3 regions of the Paenibacillus sp. sgz302164 genome follow, and region 3 is predicted to be linked to each of the others. Evidence: riboswitches for the same ligand, from Rfam matches in the RefSeq annotation. Region 3 holds a riboswitch; each other region holds the start of a gene.

Region 1 (6,306 bases), on a different contig from region 3:
GGTACCGGCGTGAGCGGGCGCCCGCGAAAGCAGCATCGACGAGCATGGGTACCGATAGCGGCGGCAGTGAGAGCCAGCGGAAGCAGGCGCCCACGAAAGCGGCATTGACGAGCGAGCGCGGGTACCGGCGTGAGCGGGCGCCCGCGAAAGCAGCATCGACGAGCATGGGTACCGATAGCGGCGGCAGTGAGAGCCAGCGGAAGCAGGCGCCCGCGAAAGCAGCATTGGCGAGCGCGGGCACCGGTAGCGGCGGCAGTGAGAGCACCATTGGCGAGCGCGGGCACCAGTAGCGGCGGCAGTGAGAGCCAGCGTGAGCGAGCAGTCAGTGGCGGGAGCGAGCGCCGCTGGAAGCCGGCCGCGCGGCGTCAGTGCAGACCCGGCGCGCCCAGCGGGAACGCGCCGAGCGGCTCGTAGGCCGGCTGTCGGCCCAGGTGGCTGCGGTAGAGGACGATGTCCTCTACCCGCCACGCGGCCCAGCCGGCCGCAGGCGCCGCCTCCGCCAGCGCGGCGCGCCGGAAGGGCCCCGCCGCTGCGCGGTAGCGGCGGGCCAGTGTGATGTGCGGCCGGTAGGGGCGAGCCTCGGCCGGGAAGCCGTGGCGGGCGCAGGCGCCGCTAACTTCGCGCTGGAGCTTGCCCAGCGCATCGAGGTCGCCGGCAACGCCCGCCCACAGCACCGTCGGCGCCGCCGGCGGCCCGAACACGCCGAGTCCTTCGGCGTGCAGGGCTAGCGGTGTCGCCGACGCGGCGAGCTGGCGCAGGTCGTGCGCCAGCGCTTCCGCAGTCCCGGCGGATGCGTCGCCGAGGAAGCAAAGCGTAATGTGGACGTCCTGCGGATGCGTCCACTTGTGAAAAGGCAGCTTCTCCTGAGCGCTGCCTTTCCACGCGTCCAGCGCCGCTTTGGACGCGTCGGGGAGACGGATGCCGACGAACAGCCGGTACGGGTCGGCGGAAAAATTTTGAAGAGACATACTATTCCTCCTAGAGCTTTGTATTGGTGCCGTTTGACATGCGGACTTAAAGCTTAGCATGTCCAGCAGAGGTTTTACTTGATGCGTGAGGCGAATCTTGCTATCATAACCATAGTATATTAAGCAAAGGTGGGTTATTCATGAGCAATCGTGCGTATAATTTTAATGCGGGGCCTGCGGCGCTTCCGCTCGAAGTGCTGCAAAAGGCGCAGGAGGAGCTTGTCGAATTTAAAGGAATCGGCATGTCGATTATGGAAATCTCCCACCGCAGCGCGGAATATGAGCAGGTCCACAACGAAACTCAGCAGCTGCTCAAACAAATTTTCGGCATTCCGGAAGGGTATCAGGTGCAATTTCTGCAAGGCGGTGCGAGCACGCAGTTTGCCATGATTCCGATGAACTTCCTCAAACAGGGCAAAGTGGGCAGCTATGTTCTGACCGGCGCTTGGGCGGAGAAAGCGGTTCAGGAAGCGGGATTGTTCGGCGAAGTGTCCATCGCAGCCAGCTCGAAAGAGCAAAAGTTTATGAAAATTCCGGATTTAAGCGAAATCAACATTCATCCGGATGCAGCCTATTTGCACCTCACTTCCAATGAAACGATCGAAGGGGCGCAGTTCCAAAGCTTTCCGGACACAGGCAGCGTGCCGCTGATCGCCGATATGTCCAGCGACATTTTGAGCCGTCCTGTCGATGTGTCGAAATTCAGCATGATCTACGCGGGCGCGCAAAAAAACCTCGGTCCGTCCGGCGTTACCGTCGCTATCCTGAAAGAGGACATGCTCCAGGATTTGCCAAAAACCATTCCAACGATGCTGCGCTATGAAATCCATGGCAAAAACAACTCGTTGTATAATACGCCGCCGGTGTACTCCATCTACATGGTAAACCTTGTGCTGAAATGGATTCAAGAGCAGGGCGGACTTGCGGCCATCGAGAAAAACAACCTCGAAAAAACAGGCCTGATCTACAGCGCGATCGATCAAAGCGGAGGCTTCTACCGCAGTCCGGTCGATGCGGGCAGCCGTTCGATGATGAACGTGACGTTCCGTCTGCAGGATGAGGAGCTTGAGAAGAAATTTATTAAAGAGTCCGAGCAGAACGGCTTTGTCGGTTTGAAAGGCCATCGCAGCGTAGGCGGATTAAGAGCTTCGACTTACAACGCGGTAACGTACGCTTCCTGCAAAGCGTTGGCTGACTTTATGGCCGATTTCCAAAAGCGCAACGGATAAATCGACCGGCTGGACTTGTATCATTCAATTTTTAAAGCTATTCAGGGCGTTGTTCCGTCCCTGGATAGCTTTGTTTGGTGTTTTGGCATAAAATTGGATTTATTTGGGAGAGAGGGCTTCGTCCCGTTGTTGTTGCATGGGGTCCTAAAGGCCTATGAGGATGCTGGCATGGACCTATTTTTTTGTTTTTGGTGCACCACTTTCGTACCGGATTATCCCCAGTTTATCCCCAGATTTGCAAGCGAATATCCCCAGCGCATTGCTCTGAATGATGAAATCAGGACTCCGATTTAGCCCGCGCCGGACAAGGAACAGCCGAAAATGACGTTCCTTATTTTGCCATTTCACGCCTTTTATCCACATTTTTTTTGCCGTTTTTTATAGCTGAACGAGGCTTCCGAAATGAGAGATTTTCGAGGTTTGATAGTCGGATTTGCTCATTGACAAACACTATATCTTGATATAAATTGAAATCTATCAACTATATCTCGTGATGGATAGGTGCTTCGCGTTCTAGAGACACGCACGAAGCTTAATAGGGAAGTCCGGTGCAAATCCGGCGCGGTCCCGCCACTGTTCAGGAGGAGTTTTCATCCGATTGCCACTGGCTTGCTCCGATAGGAAAGCCGGGAAGGCGGATGGGAATGATGATCCCAAGCCAGGAGACCTGCCTATTCGTAAGAATCACCCCTACGGCAGATAGGAAGGTGTCCAGACTCCCACTCCAGTGGCAGGCGTTATGTTCGCATGTTCCTGTGGCGTATTCGGTCCTTCTTTTTGCCGAATGCGCCATTTTAATGGTTTTGACAGAAGGAGACGAAATCCCATGCTGATTGCTTACGATTCCAAGACGGGAAATGTCCGCAGATTTATTAAAAAATTAAATTTGCCTGCGGTTCAAATTGAAGAGGCGATGAAGATGGATGAACCTTTCGTGCTTGTCACCTATACGACAGGCTTTGGTCAAATTCCGGAGAAAGTCGCACACTTTTTGGAGCGGAACCATCCTAGGCTCCAAGGCGTAGCGGCCAGCGGGAACCGGAATTGGGGAGATGGATTCGCAAAGAGCGCGGACCGCATCGCCGAGCGTTACGGCGTGCCTGTGCTCGGCAAGTTTGAACTGTCCGGAACCCGGCAGGATGTTCAGCGATTTGTTCAGGAGGTGCACGCAATTGCGGCATATTGAGTTAAACAACCAGATCATGCAGCGCGGTGTCGACGGCTTTTTTCAATTGGAGAAAGACCGGGAAGCCGTGCACGAATTTATGGAAGAAGTGAACCGCAACAGCCTTCATTTTGCCGATACGGCTTCGAAGGTTCGTTACATGATAGATAACAACTTTTACGAGGATGTTTACGAGAAATATTCCGCATCCGAAGTTGAAGATACATACAAAATCACTCACGAATATAACTTCGAATTCTCCTCGTATATGGCGGCTTCGAAGTTTTATACGGATTACGCTTTGCGCAGTGACGATAAAACCCTTTATCTTGAGCATTATGCGGACCGGGTCGCGATTGTGGCGCTTTACTTGGGTCGCGGCGATGCGGAAACGGCGAAACAGTTGGCGAAATCGATGATGGAACAGCGGCTGCAGCCTGCGACGCCGACGTTTTTGAATGCCGGCAAAAGCCGCAGGGGCGAGATGGTATCCTGCTTCCTGCTGGAGATGGACGATTCGCTGAATTCGATTAACTATGTGCTGGGCACGTGCATGCAGCTGTCCAAAATCGGCGGCGGCGTGGCCGTCAATCTGTCCAAGCTGCGCGGCCGCGGAGAATCGATCAAAGGCGTCGAGCGTGCGGCCAAAGGCATTATGCCGGTGCTCAAGCTTATGGAGGACGCTTTTTCCTATGCGGATCAGATGGGCCAGCGCAAAGGTTCCGGAGCGGCGTATTACAACATCTTCGGATGGGACCTCATGGAATTTTTGGACAGCAAAAAAATCAATGCGGACGAAAAGTCGCGCCTCAAAACGCTGTCGATCGGTTTGATCGTGCCGAATAAATTCTACAAACTGGCCGAAGAGAACCAGCCGCTGCATGTGTTCGCGCCTTATACGGTATACAAAGCGTACGGCAAGCACCTTGACGATATGGACATGGACGAGATGTACGACACGCTGCTGGCGGACCCTAGAGTCAAAAAGAAACCGGTGATGAGCGCCCGCGAAATGCTCGTAAAAATCGCCACGACGCAGCTGGAATCCGGCTATCCTTACATGATGAACCGCAGCAATGCAAATTTGGCGCACCCGCTCAAGCAGATCGGCGCGATCAAGATGTCTAACCTTTGCACGGAAATTTTTCAGCTGCAGGAGACGTCGGAGATCGGCGATTACGGCGATGAGAACCTGATTCGCAGAGATATTAGCTGCAATCTGGCTTCCTTGAACATAGCGAATGTCATGGATCTGAAAAAGCTGCGCGAATCGGTGCACGAGGGCATGATTGCGCTGACCTCCGTCAGCGATATGACGACGGTCGCCAACGCGCCGGGCGTAGCGAAGGCGAACCGCGAGCTGCACTCGGTCGGACTGGGTGCGATGAACCTGCACGGATATTTGTCCAAAAACAAGATCAGTTATGAGAGCGAAGAAGCGAAAGATTTTGTCCGCACGTTTTTCATGGCGATGAATTTCTTCTCGATTGAAAAAAGCATGGAGATCGCGAAGTCGAAGGGCGAGACGTTCGACGGGTTCGAGCTTTCGGAATATGCCGGCGGCGCTTATTTTGACCGCTACTTGCAAACCGATTACCGCCCGGTCACAGACAAGGTGAAACAACTGTTCGAGGGCATGCAGATTCCTTCTCCGGACGATTGGGCCAAGCTGAAGGAAGAAGTGCGCGCTCACGGGCTTTACCATGCGTACAGAATGGCTATCGCTCCTACGCAAAGCATTTCGTACATCCAGAATGCGACTTCCAGCGTCATGCCGATCGTCGAGCCGATCGAAACGCGGACGTACGCGAACTCGACGACGTATTACCCGATGCCGTATTTGCGAAGAGACAATTTCTTCTTCTATAAATCGGCGTATCAAATGAACCAATTCAAAATTCTTGACCTGATTGCCGAAATCCAGACGCATGTCGATCAAGGCATTTCGACGGTGCTTCATGTCAACAGCGATGTGACGACCAGACAGCTTGCGCGCTATTATTTGTACGCTGCCCGTGTCGGGTTAAAATCGCTCTATTACACGCGGACGAACCAGCTCTCCGTTGAAGAGTGCGTCAGCTGTTCGGTGTAACGGGAAGGGGAATGAATACAAGATGACCACCAAGAGAGCCGTCAACTGGAACCGGCCTGACGACGATTTTACGATCACGTTCTGGAATCAAAATATTATGCAGTTTTGGACGGACGAAGAAATTCCTCTGTCTGACGATAAAATGTCCTGGATGACGCTGAACGAAGCGGAGCGCGACCTGTATATGAAAGTGCTGGGCGGGCTTACGCTGCTCGATACGATGCAGGGCGGCGTAGGGATGCCAAGAATTTTGGAGCATGTGGACGGGCTGCAGCGCAAAGCGGTGCTCAGCTTCATGGGCATGATGGAGCAAATTCACGCCAAATCGTACAGCAGCATTTTTACGACGCTGTCTACGACGGAGGAGATCAACGACATTTTCCTCTGGGTGGAGCGAAATCCGTATTTGCAGTTCAAGGCGAATACGATTGCCAAATATTACGACGGCATTCACACCCGCAAGGATCTGTATTTGGCGATGGCGGCATCCGTGCTGCTTGAAAGCTATTTGTTCTATAGCGGCTTTTTCTATCCGCTGTATTTGGCCGGCCAAGGCAAGATGACGAGCAGCGGCGAAATCATAGATCTGATTTTGCGCGACGAAAGCATTCACGGGCTGTATGTGGGCGTGCTTGCCCAGGAAGTGTACGAGGAGCTGACTCCGCAGGAGCAGGACGAGGCTTACGAGACTTTGACCGCGCTTCTGAAGGAGCTTCATGCGAATGAGGAAGGGTACACGGAGGATCTGTACAGCGCGATCGGCCTGGACCGGGAAGTGAAGGCGTTCCTGCGTTATAACGCGAACAAGGCGTTTATGAATCTCGGGCTCGACCCTGCATTCCCGGAAGAGGA
Region 2 (7,722 bases), on a different contig from region 3:
GTAGATTTGCGAGGTCGCGATATAAATCCCTCTGGCGCTGCCGCGCATCGCCAGCCTCTCGGCGAAGGCGCTCTTGCCGCTGCGCGCGCCGCCTGTTACCAATACTGCCATGATCGGACCTCCCGCACCCGCTCGGCTCAAACTTCCTACGAGCGGGACACGCCCGCGCTCTCGAAAGTCGCCATCTCCCGCATAATTTTGCTTGCGGCATCGATCAGGTTAAAGGCAAGCACCGCGCCTGTCCCCTCGCCAAGCCGCATATCCATTTGCAGCATCGCTTCGAGGCCGATCGCCTGGAGCAGCCGGGCATGACCCTGTTCGTGCGACAAATGTGAAGCGAGCATGTACGGCGCGCACACCGGCGCCAAGCGGCTGGCCACCAGCGCAGCCGCCGAAGAGATGAAGCCGTCGATGACGACCGGGCAGCGGTTCTTCGCCGCTCCGAGGATGACGCCGACGAGACCGGCGATCTCCAGGCCGCCGACTTTGGCCAGCACGTCGAGCGCATCGTCGGCATCGGGGGCGTTCACTTCCAGCGCTTGTTTGACGACGGATTGCTTGTGCAGCCATCTGGCATCGTCAATGCCGGTGCCTCGCCCAACCGCCATCCCGGCATCAAGTCCGGTCATCGCGCAGAGAATCGCCGCGCTCGCCGTCGTATTGCCGATTCCCATATCCCCTGTAGCAAAAAGCCGGAAACCTTTGCCGGCAAGCTCGTCCACCACTTCGATCCCGGCCATAATCGCCTGCTGCGCCTCCTCACGCGTCATCGCCGCTTCGCGGGCCATATTGCGCGTGCCTTTGCGCACTTTTTTCGATACAAGCTGCGGATGCTCCAGATCCGCGTTTACACCGATATCGACGCAGACGACTTCCGCCCCGGCATGCCGCGCCAGCACGTTGACGGCCGCGCCGCCGTGCACGAAGTTCAGTACCATCTGCGGCGTCACTTCCGCCGGAAACGCGCTGACGCCTTCCTCGCAGACGCCATGGTCGCCGGCCATCACGATGACGGCTTTTTTCTCGAATACAGGCCTTACTTCACCGGTAATGCCGGCTGTCTGGCACGCGATCGCCTCCAACTTGCCCAAGCTTCCCGGCGGTTTCGTAAGCTGATCCAAATGCCGCCCGGCCAGTTCGGCGAACTCCTGATCGATCGGTTGAATAGCGCTGATTTCTTGATCTAATCTAGACATCATTTCATCCCTCGCATTTTCAGTTATTTGCCGGGCTGCAGCAATATTTGCGGCGCCCGGTTCAACGGATGCTCCAGCACGATCGGTTCGGTTCCGTACACCTCTGCGATCAGCCTGCTCGTTATAATTTCCTGCGGCGTCCCTATGGCCGCCGGCTTGCCGTCATGGACGACGAGCAGCCTGCTGCAATACTGCGCAGCCAGGTTCAAGTCATGCAGCACGGCTACGACGGTCAAACCCTCTTCCCGCTGCCATGCCCTGACATAATCCATCATCTGGATTTGATATCCGATGTCCAAAAAGGTCGTCGGCTCGTCGAGCATCAGCAGCCTGGGCTGCTGAGCCATTACTTTGCCGAGCGCTACGCGCTGCCGCTCACCCCCGCTAAGGCGGTCTACCGTGCGGCCGATGAGCGGTTCCAAATGGAGCTTCTCCACGATGCTTGCAATCAAATGCTCGGCATTCTGCGAATCTTCGCCAAGCCAGTTTTGAAACGGGTACCGGCCCATCTCCACGACCTCCCGCACGGTGAAGCCGACAGGCGGCAGGGCATCCTGCTGCAGCACGGCGAGCCGGCGGGCCAGCTCCTTGCGGCTGTAGGAAGCCACCGGCCTGCCGGCCAATCGCACATCGCCTGCGGAGGCCGGGTCGATGCCCGACATGATCCGCAGCAGCGTCGATTTGCCGCTTCCGTTAGGCCCGATAATGCCGAAAAATTCGCCCGCTTCGACCTCGAAGCTCATATGTTGCAGCACCTGCTTCCCGTGGAAGCTTTTCGAAACGTTTTCGACTTGTATCATCAAGATCAACCTCTCTGCGCTTTCTTATCTTTGTTCAACAAGTAAGCGAAGAACGGCGCCCCCAAAAAGGCGGTAATAACGCCGAGCGGTATTTCCGTCGGGCTCAGCAGCGTGCGGGCCAACGTATCCGCCCATAGCACATAAATTCCGCCGCCGAGAACGGATAAGGGCATAATCAGGCGGTAATCGGGGCCGACCAACAGGCGCACCAGATGCGGGATAATAAGTCCTACAAAACCGATAACTCCGGCCACGGATACGGCCGCCGCCGTAACGAATGTCGCAACGATCAGTGCGGTCAATTTCGTCCGTTCGACATTGACCCCGAGATGGGCGGCTTGGCGCTCGCCGAGCGCGAGCAGGTTCAGCGATCTGGCCAAGCCGATCAATACCGCAAAGCCGATAAGCAAATAAGGCGTTACCAACGCCGCGTAGGACCAGCCCCGCAATGCCAGGCTGCCCATCAGCCAAAATACGATTTCGTTAATGACTTGGTTGGATAAAGATACCATGAACGCAACGATCGAGCCCAGGAACGCCTGCATGACCACGCCTGAGAGAATGAGCGTCTCCAGCTTGAGCTTGCCGTCGATTTGCGCCAGCTTCAGCACGAGCAGCAGCGAAATAAGCCCGGTACCGAACGCCACAGCCGGAATCGACCATTGCCCAAGCCAAGAATACTGCAGCCCGAAATAAATCAGAAAAGCTGCGCCCACCGAAGCGCCCGAAGATACGCCCAGCGTGTAAGGATCGGCCAGCGGGTTGCGCAGCACTCCTTGAAAAGCCGCCCCCGCTACCGACAGCGAGGCGCCCACAAGGATGCCGAGCATGACGCGGGGAAGCCGGACTTTCATGATGATCTGCTCGGAAGATTGCGGCCAATCCGCTTCGATTCGCTCTCCCAGCCACGGAATGTGCTTGCCGATAATACCGGCTATTTGCAGTACATGGACATGGGCCGTGCCCAAAGACAAGCTGATCAGAATAGAAAGAAGAAGGAGTAAGACTCCTACTCCTCCCCACAGCATCAGTTTTCTTTTCATCTACTTCACCAGTTCGGGGTAAATCGCCTTGGCCATGGCAAGCAGGCCGTCCGTTATTCTTGGGCCCGGGCGGCTGAGCAGATTTTGATCGATGCCGACAACCCGGTTCGTTTTCACGGCTTCAATCTGATCCCATCCGCTGCGTTCGCGAATGATCGCGTCGAGCGTTTTTTTGCTCTTGTCATCGGTCACGCCGGCCGCGAAAAGAATGACGTTGGGGTTTTGCTGAATGATCTTCTCTTCGCTGATTTGGTACCAGCCCTTCTTGTCCCCTGCAACATTGACGCCTCCGGCCAGTTGAATCAGCTCGTCCATAAATTCGCCGCTGCCGACCGTCCAGCCTGCGCTGAATTCGACGTAGACCTTTTTCTTATTGGCCTGCTTCACGTCTTTCACGGCGCTGACCACTTTCTGGCGGTCCGCTTTCATTTTGTCCGCCACCTGCTCCGCCTGTTCCTGATGATCCGTAATGACCCCGAACGTAAGCACGTCGGCAATGGCGTCGTCGAGCGTCTTGGGCTCCACTTTAAACATATTGATATTCATCGCGCGAAGCTTTTCCACAGTGTCGGCCTTCATCGAAACGCCCGTGAAAACGATGTCCGCATTAGCAGCGATGACCGCCTCTTGATTCGGCTTCGTAATGCCGCCCATCTTCGGCTTCGATTTCGCCGCCTCCGGATAATCGTCCAGGTCCGATACGCCGACAATCTGATTGTCGAGCCCTATAGCAAAAAGCGCTTCCGTCTCGGCGGGCGATACGGATACGATCCTCTGCGGCGCCTTGTCAAACGTAAATTCTTTTCCCGTCGCATCCTTGATTTTGAGCGGGTACTGCGTCTTTTTGGACGCTTTGGCGGTTTCCGCAGCCGTCGCCGTCGCGGACGGGGCTTTCGTTTCGCCCGCTCCCAGCTTGGCCGGGTCCGTCAGCTCCGGCTGCTTCTCCACTGTCTTGCCGCAGCCTGCAAGACTGATTGCCACAGCTGCGGCAAGAGCCAGCAGCGCGGTCTTTTTCCACAAGCTCACTTTCATCTCGCTTTTCTCCTTTTCCTCGTCTGTCAGGACTTCCATCCTGCCAAAAAATCCCCTGCCGTTTCCCGAAGGAACAGCAGGGGACGATAAATCCAGGCAGCTGACAGCCGCCGGCTGCTCCCTGATTTAACGCCATCCTTTTCCTCGAAGGAAGTCGTGTACGGCACCATAGGCAGGTCTCCTGACTTTCGGGTATCGAGCTTCCCCGCCTTCCCATCCCCTAAATCGGAACAGTGGCATTATGAGGAACATTCCCGGTTACAGTGGCGGGACCGCGCCGGATTTGCACCGGCTTCCCTTTTAAGCGGCAGCGCCCGACCGATCGGGCACAGCTGCCGACACCTGTGGCTGCATAGCTATAACATTCAGTATCTCTTTGTCGATTATAGATGAGTTTCCCGGCATGTACAAGCCGAAGGCGAATTACTTCGCGGCGATGACCTTCAGCACCTGCTTGGCCTCATCGATTTGTTTAAAGTTTTGTGGAATAAAGGCGGTTAGCCCTTTGCCCTCCAGCCCCTGCTCTTTCAGCCATTTGTTGCCTGCCATCGGAATGCCGTAAAGATGCTTTTCCGCCGGCTTCCCATCCTCGGCAAGTTCCATAACCCCATCCGGATAATCCTCCGGCTTGATCACGTCGTCAAGAGCTACGAACCCGGCCTGCTTGGACAGCGCTTTAAACTGTTCGTCCGGCAAAATAAGAATGCCGTTGCCGCCGGCGGCAAGCTCGACAATCATTTTTTCCATCGAAAAAATCGGCGTTGAGACGAACTTTACGGTCGGCTTCTCGCCTACCTTGGCCGCAAGGGAAGCTTCCAGCTTGTCGCCGATTTCCGAAGGAAATCCGTTCGCTCCCATGGCGAAAATAGGCACATCAGGCTTTGGGCCTCCGCACCCGGCCAACAGCACCGCCAGCATGGCGATGCTCACTAAAAGCAGCTTGATTCTCATGCAGTTTCAATCCTTCCGAAGTTTTGTACGGTCATAAGAAAAGCCGGCTCATCACCGACTTTTTTTGCCTCTATTCATATATTCGTTTATTTTTTGATCGAGGACTGTGCTGAGCTCGACGACGGCTTCGGAAGTCATTTCCTTGCCTTCGACAACCATCTGTTCGAGCATCCGTCTCAAAGAATGAATCTCTTCTTCGAGCGGACTCAAGGAGGCGGATTTCTTAGCATGCTTGATCAACCAGCTACGATCGGAATCATCTTCCCGAATTTGGAAATGTTTGTTATATGAAGCAAGTTGATATTCCATAAAAGCCATGCTCTTCCCTCCTTACCTCAAGGATACCAGTTTTTGTCCCTATTGAAAATATCTTTTTAAAATGTTTTACATTTTTTTGATGAATTTTCCTATTCGTTCTAATGCTTCATTTAGCTGGGAAACACTATACGCGTAAGAACAGCGCAGGAAGCCTTCTCCGCCAAGCCCGAATACGTGTCCGGGAACTGCCGCCACCTTCGCTTCGAACAGCAATCTTTCGGCAAATTTCTCCGAAGTCATCCCCGTCGCCGCAATGCTCGGAAACGCGTAAAACGCGCCCTGCGGCTCGTGGCATTCGAGCCCGATCTCGCGAAATCCTTTGACGATCAGGCGCCGGCGCTGATTGTACGATTCCATCATGCGGTCTTTCTCTTCCAGCCCGTTCTTGAGAGCTTCATGAGCGGCCACCTGCCCCATAATCGGCGCGCACATCACCGTGTATTGGTGAATTTTGGTCATCGCGGAGATCAGGTCGGAGTGCCCGCACGCATATCCCATGCGCCAGCCCGTCATGGCGAACGCTTTGGAAAAACCGCTCACAAGGATGGTCCGGTCCTTCATTCCCGGCATGGCCGCGAAGCTCACATGCTTTTGTTCGTACGTGAGTTCCGCATAGATTTCATCCGAAATGACGATCAGGTCGTTCTCCTCGACGACTTTGGCGATCGGCAGCCAGTCTTCATAAGTCATAATGCCGCCGGTCGGATTGCTCGGATAGCACAAAATCAAAATTTTGGATCGGGGCGTTATCGCCGCTCGCAGCGATTGCTCGGTCAGTTTGAACTGGTCTTTGGCAAATGTCTCGATGCCTACCGCTTTCCCCCCGCTGATGGTCGTGATGGGCGAGTAAGAGATGTAGCACGGCTCGGGGATCAAAATTTCATCCCCCGGCGTAATCAGCGCCCGCAGCGCGAGGTCGATCGCTTCGCTTCCTCCTACGGTCACCAGCACCTCGTCGCCGGGCTCGTAGCTTACCTGGAACGAATTGTGCAAGTATTCGGCAATCGCCTCCCGCAGTTCCGGTATTCCCGAATTCGGCGAATATTTGGTCCGGCCCCGTTCCAGCGAATATACGGCGGCTTCGCGAACGTGCCAGGGCGTGGAAAAATCCGGCTCCCCGACCCCCAGCGAAATAATATCTTCCTTGCTGTTGCTGACCAGATCGAAAAATTTGCGAATGCCCGATGGCGGGATCGCTTTTACCATAGGAGCCAAATAATCCGTCATCGACTTTGGCTTGCGGACCGTCGGTTCATCTTTAATCATGGCGAAATTCTCCCTTACGGCGAGACGAGCATTCGGTGATCGTCCTCTTGATCCTCGAAAATAATGCCGTCCTGTTTATATTTTTTCAAAATAAAATGAGTTTTCGTCGACAGCACGCGGTCGATTGGCGAAAGCTTGTTGGAAACGAACGAAGCGACTTCCTTAAGCGATCTGCCCTCGATCTCGACGAGCAGGTCGTAGGCGCCGGACATCAAATAAACGGATCTTACTTCCGGATATAAATAAATCCGTTCCGCAATCGCATCGAAGCCGCGGCCGCGTTCCGGCGTAATTTGCACTTCAATCAGGGCCGTAACCTTCTCATCATCCACCTTGCTCCAATTGACAACCGTGGCGTATTTGACGATGACCTTATCCGCTTCCATCTCGCGTATCGCCTGCGCTACCTCAGCCTCCGGCGTTCCCAGCATGGTGGCAATCAGTTCCGCGCTGCGGCGGGCGTCTTCCTTCAATATTTCGAGAATTTTAAGCTTCAAAGCATCCATGGTTAACCCTACCTTTCGTTGGTGGAAATATGTTCATCTTTCAATCTTACAATGAACTGCTGTCCGAATTCAATCCTGGCGGAGCAAAAGCATTTTACAAACCGAGCCTTCCCAATTTACAGTCGTCTAACATTCGCTTTATATAATGAATTTCGAAGAGAACATAGACAAAAACGTAGGGAGAGAAACCATTTTGTTAAAAAAAGGATCTTTGATGATGAGCGCAGCGGCTCTGCTGATTTTCAGCGGCTGCGGAACTAACGGACAACCTGCAGCAACGCAAGGCGCGCAATCGACACCCCAATCGTCTCCGAAACAAGAAGCCGCAAGCCCGGTTTCCGGCAAGCTTTCCTTCTATACATCCCAACCGGAGGAAGATGTGACCAAACTAGTGGCGGCATTCAATAAGAAGTATCCCGATGTGAAGGTCGAAAGCTTCCGTTCCGGCACCGAGGAAGTAACCGCCAAAATTCAGGCGGAAAACCAGGCCGGCAAAGTCCAGGCGGATGTGCTTCTGCTGGCCGATGCGGTAACTTTCGAAGGGCTCAAGAAGCAAAATTTGCTAGGCTCCTATAAATCGCCGGAGTTATCCAAAATTCCGAAGGATCTC
Region 3 (7,722 bases):
CGTACCCATGATCGTCAAAAGAGGCAGCACTGCATGTTTAAGCACATGAAATATAAAAATACGGCTTCTGGACAGCCCTCTCGCTTTGGCAGCTTTAATAAATGGCATATCGTGCAATTTCAACATATTCGCGCGCAAAACCCGTGCATACATAGTACCTAGCCCAAGACCGAGCGTAACTGCGGGTAAAACCAGATTGGACGCGCCGCTGCGGCCCATGGAGGGAAACCAGCCGAGCCGGACGGAGAACAAATAGATCAAAAGAAAGCCGAGCAAAAACGAAGGAAGAACAGACCCCGCAAGCGCCAAAAACCTGCCGGTTCGATCCAGCCATCCGTTGGAAAAAATAGCTGTCGTAATTCCCAAGCCAAAAGTAAGGAATACCATGATGGCAAATCCGGCTGCAGCCAATTCTAAAGTTGCGGGCAACCTTTTGACGAGTTCGTCCAGTACCGGTTCTTTGGAAACGTAAGATTGACCCCACTGCCATGTGAAAACGTCGCGCAGCCAATGGATGTACTGCATCCATAGCGAATCCGTGAGCCCCAGCTGCCGGCGCAATGACGCCAACGCTTCCGGGGAAGCGGGCACATCGTGCGCCTTCAGCAGGATGGCAGCCGGGTCTCCGGGAGATACCCGCATCAAAATGAAAGTCAAAGTAGAAACCATAAATATAACGATGACGAGTTGGGCCACACGTTCCAACCAAAAGCGAATCATTGAATGCTTCACCTGTTATTCCGTCATATCGACTTTAGAATGAATGTAATAGTACTCGATCGGATGAGGAGTAAATCCTTGCACGCCTTTTTTAGCGCCAAATACATTATTGGGATGAACGATAAACGACTGCGGCAGATCGGTGTTCACAATTTCCTGGGCTTGTACGGCCAATTGATTTCTTTGAGCCGGATCCGACGCCAAAAGAAGTTGATCCAGAATCTGTTCCAACGGCTGCGACGCGTACCGGCTGACGTTGGACTCGCTATTCGACCGGTAGAACGTGTTCAAAAAATATTGCGGTTCGCCTGTATGCGCCGTTAACATGCTGTACATCGATAAATCCCAATCATCCTTCAGCAAAGCGTCATCGATATTTTCCACTTTGCGAATGTTGATCTTAATGCCTTCTTTTAATAACTGGCTTTGGATGACCTCGGCCATGACGGACAGCTCCGGCCTCTGCGGAAAAGTTAACAGTGTCGCCTCGAACGGTTTCCCCTGTTTTTCCCAAATCCCTTGCGCATTTTTCTGCCAGCCGCCCTGTGTCAGCAATTGCCCGACAGTGAGGTTTTGCGCCGCACGTTCTACTTTACCAAACGGAAGTACGCTTGGAAATGGGCCTTTTGCTGCAGTGCCGTAACCCTTCATAACGGTACCTGCAATAGCCTCCCGCGGAATCGATTGATCTACCGCCCTCCGGTTAGCCGCATCCTGGAACAAGGGGGATTTCATATTAAAAAGCATCATGTGTGTCCGAAGCGACGGGGCCGACAGCACCTTGGTCTTGTTGTCCTTTTCCAACAAGGCCGCACTGTCGATCGGAATATCGGTCGCGACATCCGCTTGACCCGACTGCAGCGCCATCAAACGGGCATTGCCATCCGTTACGAATTTCATCGTGACTTCGGACAATAAGGCCGGTTCTCCCCAGTAATTCGGATATCTCTCGACGACAAGCGACTCGTCTTTGTTAAACTGTTTGATTTTAAACGCCCCTGTCATGGCGGGGTAACCGCTTTTCGCATCCATCGACGCCGTATCCAAGATAATCGTGGACGGATCTGCCAAATTAGATACCAATGCGGCATTCGGCTTGTCCGTTACGATTTTCAATTCATGCGGCGCGACGACCTCCACGGATTTCAGCTGCAGCAAATCTTTGGCTAAATGGCTCTTCTCGATCGAGCGCTGCAGCGAACTTTTGACACTTTCCGCGTCCATCGCCTTTCCGTTATGAAAAGTGGCGTTTTCCTGCAGTTTAAACACCCATGTCGTCGGATTTACCTGCTTCCACTCTTTGGCCAGCCAAGGAGCGGGCTCCAACTTTTCGTTGAGACGAACCAGTGTTTCACCGGCGCCGGAACGCATAACGTCCCAACTGTCCGCTCCGTGGGGGTCTACGCCGGAAGGCTTCCACGTGTAAGCTACGGTCAGCTTTTTGGCTGCGGACGATTGCTTTGTGTCCGTTCCGCTCGTTTTGTCCTGCGTAGAACATCCCGCCAGCGAAAGCACAACCGCTGCAATCACTCCCCATTTAATCAGCGAAAATCTGTTTTCCATTGTTCTCATCTTGCATCCCCCTTTTAGTAAAAAACAAAAAAAGCACACCCGACCCAAGACAAGCAGTCGGAAATGCTTTTTATACGCGTACATGGCTAGACAACGGCTAAAACCGCTTCAGCATGAAGGGGTTCATGGACTTAGACATTTTACAAATGAGCACATCCAACCACCTCCCTAATATCCCGTAGATCTAACAGTGATGTTGAAACAGGCAGGTCTCCTGACTAAGAGTATGACTTCCGGACCTTCCCGGGTTTATGGCCCAGTGGCTTTTCCGAAAGAAATCAGCCGGCATGGCTGAACCTCATGTACAGTGGCGGGTCCGTGCCGGAATTAAACCGGACTTCCCTTTTAAGCGATTAAAGCTTAGATACAAACTTTAACTACACCTATTTCCAAAATATGAAGTTGTGAGAAACTCTCTTAATATTAGTTATGAAACCCGAAAATGTCAATGTACGAAAGTTCGCACGCTTAACCGATCATTTGCTGCGAAATGGAATGAGTTTGCGCACGCGCTCGTCTCTCAGCCAAACTCCACCCCAAGCCAGGACAGCAAAATATACCGGAAATAAAATATGCGTAAAAAGCGGCGCGTCCATTCGAATATGCGTGGCAACCACCCCGCCAAAATAAGCGGTCAGCAGCAGCGCACCCAGAAAAGATGTACGAGGAACGGCGTACAGAATGGTAGAAATCAGCCCGAGTATGCCAATTACGGCGATATGGTGCTCGGCATAGCCGAGAGCAACTGTGCCTTCTACAACGGGTACGGGTTGAATGAACTTAAAAATGCTATCGAACAGCATAAACAAAATAACCAGCCAGCTCATGATTCGCGCCGTCCAGAGCCTGCCTCTTGATATTTCGGTTCTCATGATTTCCTCACCCTTCTAGGCTATGTCATGCACTCATATTATCATAAACACAGGGGCAAGATTTCTTCTTAATTGCTATATTCTAAAAAATTCCTCTCCCGCATTGGCAGGAAAACGGTCGGTCATTCCGGCATTGCCGGGCGTTCCCTGCCGTCCATCGGATACCATCGGATTACTTCGCGCGGCGGTCCAGCCAATCCTTCCTCCGCCAAAACGCCCTGCCAACGGACCCCGCCCGGCCCGTCTGTCGTATCGCCATTTTTAATAACGGGGCCGCTCTCGTATACATAATTCGATATGTTTCTTAGAAAGTTGGCGACTTCGGCAGGGTCGTAAACATGACGATGAAAAATCGCCTCATGATCGGTCACATCCAATTGAAGCATGCCGACCGAATCCATCAATAGCCAGTTTTCATCGCTGGGAATGTTAAACATCCTGACATTGGACCACAGTTCCAGCGGAGGCAGCGCCGTCTGTTCATAGCGTTCATACAGTTCATGAAACATCTCTGTAGAAGCGAGGCACTCCCCGCTCGGGTTGAAATAGCAAAGCGCTTCGGGCAGTTGAAGCAGAACACCAGCGATGTCGGTCACGGCCAAAAGCTCAGGAAGCGATTCATAATCCTCAGGCAAAAGCGGCGCTTGATCGTCCATTTGACCAAACGTATACGTGGAACGGATGCGGATGAACGCCTCGTGATCGGCGCAAGCCTGCCGTCCTTCGGGATATCCCCACGCCTGCTGCGCCGCGCGCTCCAAATTGTTCGGGAACGTATAAGGCCCGAAAAAGCCCATTGACCAGGCCCCGAATATCATGGCCTCCTCCGACGGGTCGCCCATGTCGTCCGGCCAGGGCCTGTCGACGACGTCAACCTGAATATACCCGTTGACTTCCGGACGGTATGGAACAAGCAGGCTGGGGCCGCCGAACACCCACTCTTCATAGGTTTCCTTTATACTTACAATTTCGAACCGCCGATTAAGCATCTCTTCTATTTTGCGGATCGAAACGGCCTCCGACAAGAGCACCATAACTCCCTGTGAAAAAAATCCTTTAGGCATATATCGCACCTCTATCCTCTCATTCTTCTTTCCATATATCGGCAAATTATACTGCGTTCTGGATAGGTCTAAAGCCTCGTTCTGCCGCCTTGACATGCACCCAAAAGGCTGCATATAATAGTTGCCGTTGAATGGCAAGGACGAAATAAACTGCATGATTTGAACGCCGCCCCTATCGGGGAAATTTACGATCGCTGGATTGGAAAGTATGAGCGGCAGCGGATCGATGCTTTGCGCGAACTTAAAGAAAAACTGGAGGAGAATAAAAATGACTGATACGACCTTTGTTTATGTTACTTACATCGCCACGACACCGGAAAAACTGTGGGAAGCTCTGACAAGCGGCGATTTTACCAAAAAGTATTTCTTTGGAAGCGATGTTCAGTCCGATTGGCAGGAAGGCTCAAGCATCACCTATTCCCGTAACGGAGAAGTCTCCGATCACGGAATTATCCTGAAGTGCGAACCGCATCGATTGCTTTCCTTTACGTGGAATTACGTGAATGATCCAATCGTCCGCGAGCAGCCGTCACGGGTCACTTTTGAGCTGAGACCGATGAAAGAAGCTGTAAAATTAACGCTTAAGCACGAAAACCTGCTGCCCGCCGACTTGCTGGATAAAGAGGATACGTTCGAAGGATTGAACAACGGATGGCCGGCCGTCCTAAGCAACTTGAAAAGTTTGCTCGAAACGGGAAAAACGCTGTCCCCCATTTCCATCTAACCCTGAATCGAATAGGGATGTCACTCGTTGAATAGGCTTCCTTTCCGGTTGGCGGCTTAGCCGTTCCCAGCCTCGCTTGGCAATCGCGACACTCTGTGAGGGTTAGGGGAACGAGTGTGACTAATTTGGGGGACAGCCGCTTTTTCTGAGCGCGTGCCTCACCCGGTGCAGGTCGTGGAATTGCACGAATGGGCAGAAATCAGCTTGCTAGGGAGAAAACCTGCGAAAGTGCAGGTTTTTTTCTCGAAATTGGCTTATTTTGGTGAAAAGCCTGCAAAAGTGCAGGAATTTTCGCTGAAAGTGAACCTGAGCCCATGTCCCCGCTGAAAAGCCTGCACTTTTGCAGGAATTCTTCGTGTACAGCGATCACGGGCGCAAATTCATGTATTTTTGCAGGTTTTCTTCGTGCAGACGGGCAGATTATGGCTATCTCCTCTAACGTGGGGGTTTTTGGGCAGCCTGCACTTTCGCAGGTTTTCTGTTTACCAACCCGCCGGGGACGTTTTTTGGGCAAAAAAAGAAACCCTTCTACCGAAGGGTGTACCAAGCCTAAGCATAGCTCTTCTTTTCTAACGCTTTTACTTGCCGCCGGCAATGCTTTCCCCTGCTAACGACCTTTCAAACATCTCAATTATTTCCAAAAACCGCTCCGCCTCGCGGAATACATGATCCGCCAATAGCGGATGAATAATGCTTTTTATTTTACATTGGTCGATTAAATCTCTGGCCGTCTTTTTGAAATCGCGCAAAGATTTTACGGATACCCTGTTCTGATCAAGGAATTGGTTTAACAATGGATCTGTCTGGGACTGAGGCCGCATGGAGGATAAATCCCTGGCTTGAAACAATAATTGATCGAAATCATGGCTAAAATCGCGGGCTTGATCGACAAGTTTTCGCTCGGACGGATCCAACAAGTGGCCGATGAACTTCGCATGGTCGGCCATGATCCGCAGGAAGAACACATTTTCATCAATAATGGCATCTTGCAGCGGTTCAAGATTGCCTTGGTTTAATTCTTCCAGCCGATTGCGGAAATAATTCGCTTCCCGGCTGGTATGATCCACCAATAGCGGAAAATTCGTTTGCCCCGGCAGTTGGCAGGTTAGGATAAGCCCCAATATTTTTCTTTTAAAAGCCCATATATGCGATGCAGCCGTATGTACTTCCGTATTAAACTGCAGGATCGTCGTCGGATCCGTATGTTCATCCAAAGCATGCGACTGCGCTTCAATTCCTTCAAAAATATGATAAAAATGGTGAGCCTCCTGGATGAGTTGAGTATCCTCTTGGCGAAATCCCAAGCTCAAGAAAAACGAATGTTCCTTCATAATCCGGGACCAAAAACGGATTTCATCCAAAGATCGACCGACAAATCCATCACTCATGAGCAGCCCTCCATTAGCTTCCTTTCTGTTTACTTTTATATATGATCAGGATGTTTGGCTTCATTACCATAAATTGAAAAACGCATGGGAATTTTGATGAAACGATATTCCATACGGCCAATATCCAACATAATATATAAAAAAAATTTGCAAAGGAGCTGCTAATTTGAAAAGAATACCAGTGGAGGGTTTTGTCGTTCATTCCAACGAATCAGGAAACGAACATGCTCATGGACTTTATATTACATCTTGGGACGGTCGGCCCGTTTATCATGTACACCCTTATTCCGGCGTTACTTCTTATGATGACGGGCATGTCCATCAATATGCCGGCGTAACCGAGCCGGCTCTAACCGGAGTTCCGCACGTGCACAGATACCATACCATGACGTCAGTCAATCAAGGTCACACTCACACGATTCACGGTGTAACGGGTCCGGCGATCGACATTCCCGGCGGCGGTCATTATCATTATTTTGAAGGGTATACAACCCTAAATGGAAGGAGGCCTCATGTGCATCATTACCAGGGAGCTACCGGCCATCAAGCTTAAGAAATGCCTTTGCCTCCGACAGGACGCAGCTTGATAGGCTCCGCTCCCGCGATCAAAGGCCTGCCGCGCTGCAAGAGCGCCAATACTCCCTCATTGCGGAGGGAAGCGTCATGGGCTTCCGAGCTTCCCCACAATTCCGTTACCCATACGACATTCGGATCGTCCTCCGATTCGTTAACGATATAAAGCGCGCAGCCCTCTATCGCGTTCATCAGTTCGGCTCCTTCGAGCAAAATTTGCACAAGCGCGTCCCTTTGCCCCGGATGGGCCGTTATTTTAGCATACATTGCGAAATTATTCATAGTCGCCACCTCTTTTAGGAATGATTTCCGATTGCATCTTTTTATAATGCGCCACAATTTCAGAGCTTATTTCCGTCATTTTCGCTATGAGAAAATCCGGTTCGAGAATGGTCAGCGATTTTCCGTATGGGAGCAGAAAATAAGGCACGTAAGTTTTCAACGAGTCGCTGCCTAACCGGAATACGGCTTCTCCGCCGCTGCGTTCGGCCAGCGTATGGCCAAACAACCAATGCCGGACCAGTTCGTTCAGCGCAAGTTCATGCCCTCGAATGCGCACGGTTACAAGAGAGCCGGCATCCATGGAACCGGGCAGCAGGCTGCTCATAAGGAAATCTTTCGCGGAAAAATGATCGGGCCGCTCGAAATGACGGCCGGTTGGTTTCAAAGCGGCGATGCGGTCTGCACGAAAGCTGCGCAGCTCCCGCCGAAGGCAGCAATAGCCTACGGAATACCAGCTTCCTTTCCAATGTATGAGTCCGTAAGGCTCGAACTCGCGCGTGCCCGGCGTTTCTTGCTTGCCGCTAAAG

Evidence for each region. Region 3 has a riboswitch for cobalamin ahead of AC0LWT_RS20445 (ABC transporter substrate-binding protein). Riboswitches for the same ligand answer to the same signal wherever they lie in the genome.
Region 1: another riboswitch for cobalamin. It lies ahead of nrdI (class Ib ribonucleoside-diphosphate reductase assembly flavoprotein NrdI); the one in region 3 lies ahead of AC0LWT_RS20445 (ABC transporter substrate-binding protein).
Region 2: another riboswitch for cobalamin. It lies ahead of AC0LWT_RS30725 (ABC transporter substrate-binding protein); the one in region 3 lies ahead of AC0LWT_RS20445 (ABC transporter substrate-binding protein).

Annotation. Positions count from the first base shown of each region.
Region 1 is NZ_JBVYOL010000014.1:18,730-25,035, forward strand. It holds gene thpR (RNA 2',3'-cyclic phosphodiesterase) at 366-968, opposite strand; gene serC (3-phosphoserine/phosphohydroxythreonine transaminase) at 1,109-2,197, shown strand; cobalamin riboswitch at 2,680-2,886, shown strand; gene nrdI (class Ib ribonucleoside-diphosphate reductase assembly flavoprotein NrdI) at 3,024-3,383, shown strand; gene nrdE (class 1b ribonucleoside-diphosphate reductase subunit alpha) at 3,370-5,454, shown strand; gene nrdF (class 1b ribonucleoside-diphosphate reductase subunit beta) at 5,477-6,306, shown strand, end outside.
Region 2 is NZ_JBVYOL010000025.1:14,057-21,778, forward strand. It holds gene cobU (bifunctional adenosylcobinamide kinase/adenosylcobinamide-phosphate guanylyltransferase) at 1-111, opposite strand, end outside; gene cobT (nicotinate-nucleotide--dimethylbenzimidazole phosphoribosyltransferase) at 147-1,199, opposite strand; gene AC0LWT_RS30715 (ABC transporter ATP-binding protein) at 1,220-1,996, opposite strand; gene AC0LWT_RS30720 (FecCD family ABC transporter permease) at 2,002-3,039, opposite strand; gene AC0LWT_RS30725 (ABC transporter substrate-binding protein) at 3,040-4,110, opposite strand; cobalamin riboswitch at 4,226-4,432, opposite strand; gene AC0LWT_RS30730 (hypothetical protein) at 4,495-5,022, opposite strand; gene AC0LWT_RS30735 (aspartyl-phosphate phosphatase Spo0E family protein) at 5,074-5,340, opposite strand; gene AC0LWT_RS30740 (aminotransferase class I/II-fold pyridoxal phosphate-dependent enzyme) at 5,407-6,606, opposite strand; gene AC0LWT_RS30745 (Lrp/AsnC family transcriptional regulator) at 6,621-7,112, opposite strand; gene AC0LWT_RS30750 (ABC transporter substrate-binding protein) at 7,327-7,722, shown strand, end outside.
Region 3 is NZ_JBVYOL010000012.1:101,602-109,323, forward strand. It holds gene nikB (nickel ABC transporter permease) at 1-720, opposite strand, end outside; gene AC0LWT_RS20445 (ABC transporter substrate-binding protein) at 736-2,292, opposite strand; cobalamin riboswitch at 2,480-2,694, opposite strand; gene AC0LWT_RS20450 (DoxX family protein) at 2,769-3,164, opposite strand; gene AC0LWT_RS20455 (DUF4261 domain-containing protein) at 3,287-4,228, opposite strand; gene AC0LWT_RS20460 (SRPBCC family protein) at 4,497-4,952, shown strand; gene AC0LWT_RS20465 (hypothetical protein) at 5,152-5,547, opposite strand; gene AC0LWT_RS20470 (DUF2935 domain-containing protein) at 5,531-6,340, opposite strand; gene AC0LWT_RS20475 (YmaF family protein) at 6,507-6,893, shown strand; gene AC0LWT_RS20480 (putative quinol monooxygenase) at 6,890-7,195, opposite strand; gene AC0LWT_RS20485 (helix-turn-helix transcriptional regulator) at 7,188-7,722, opposite strand, start outside.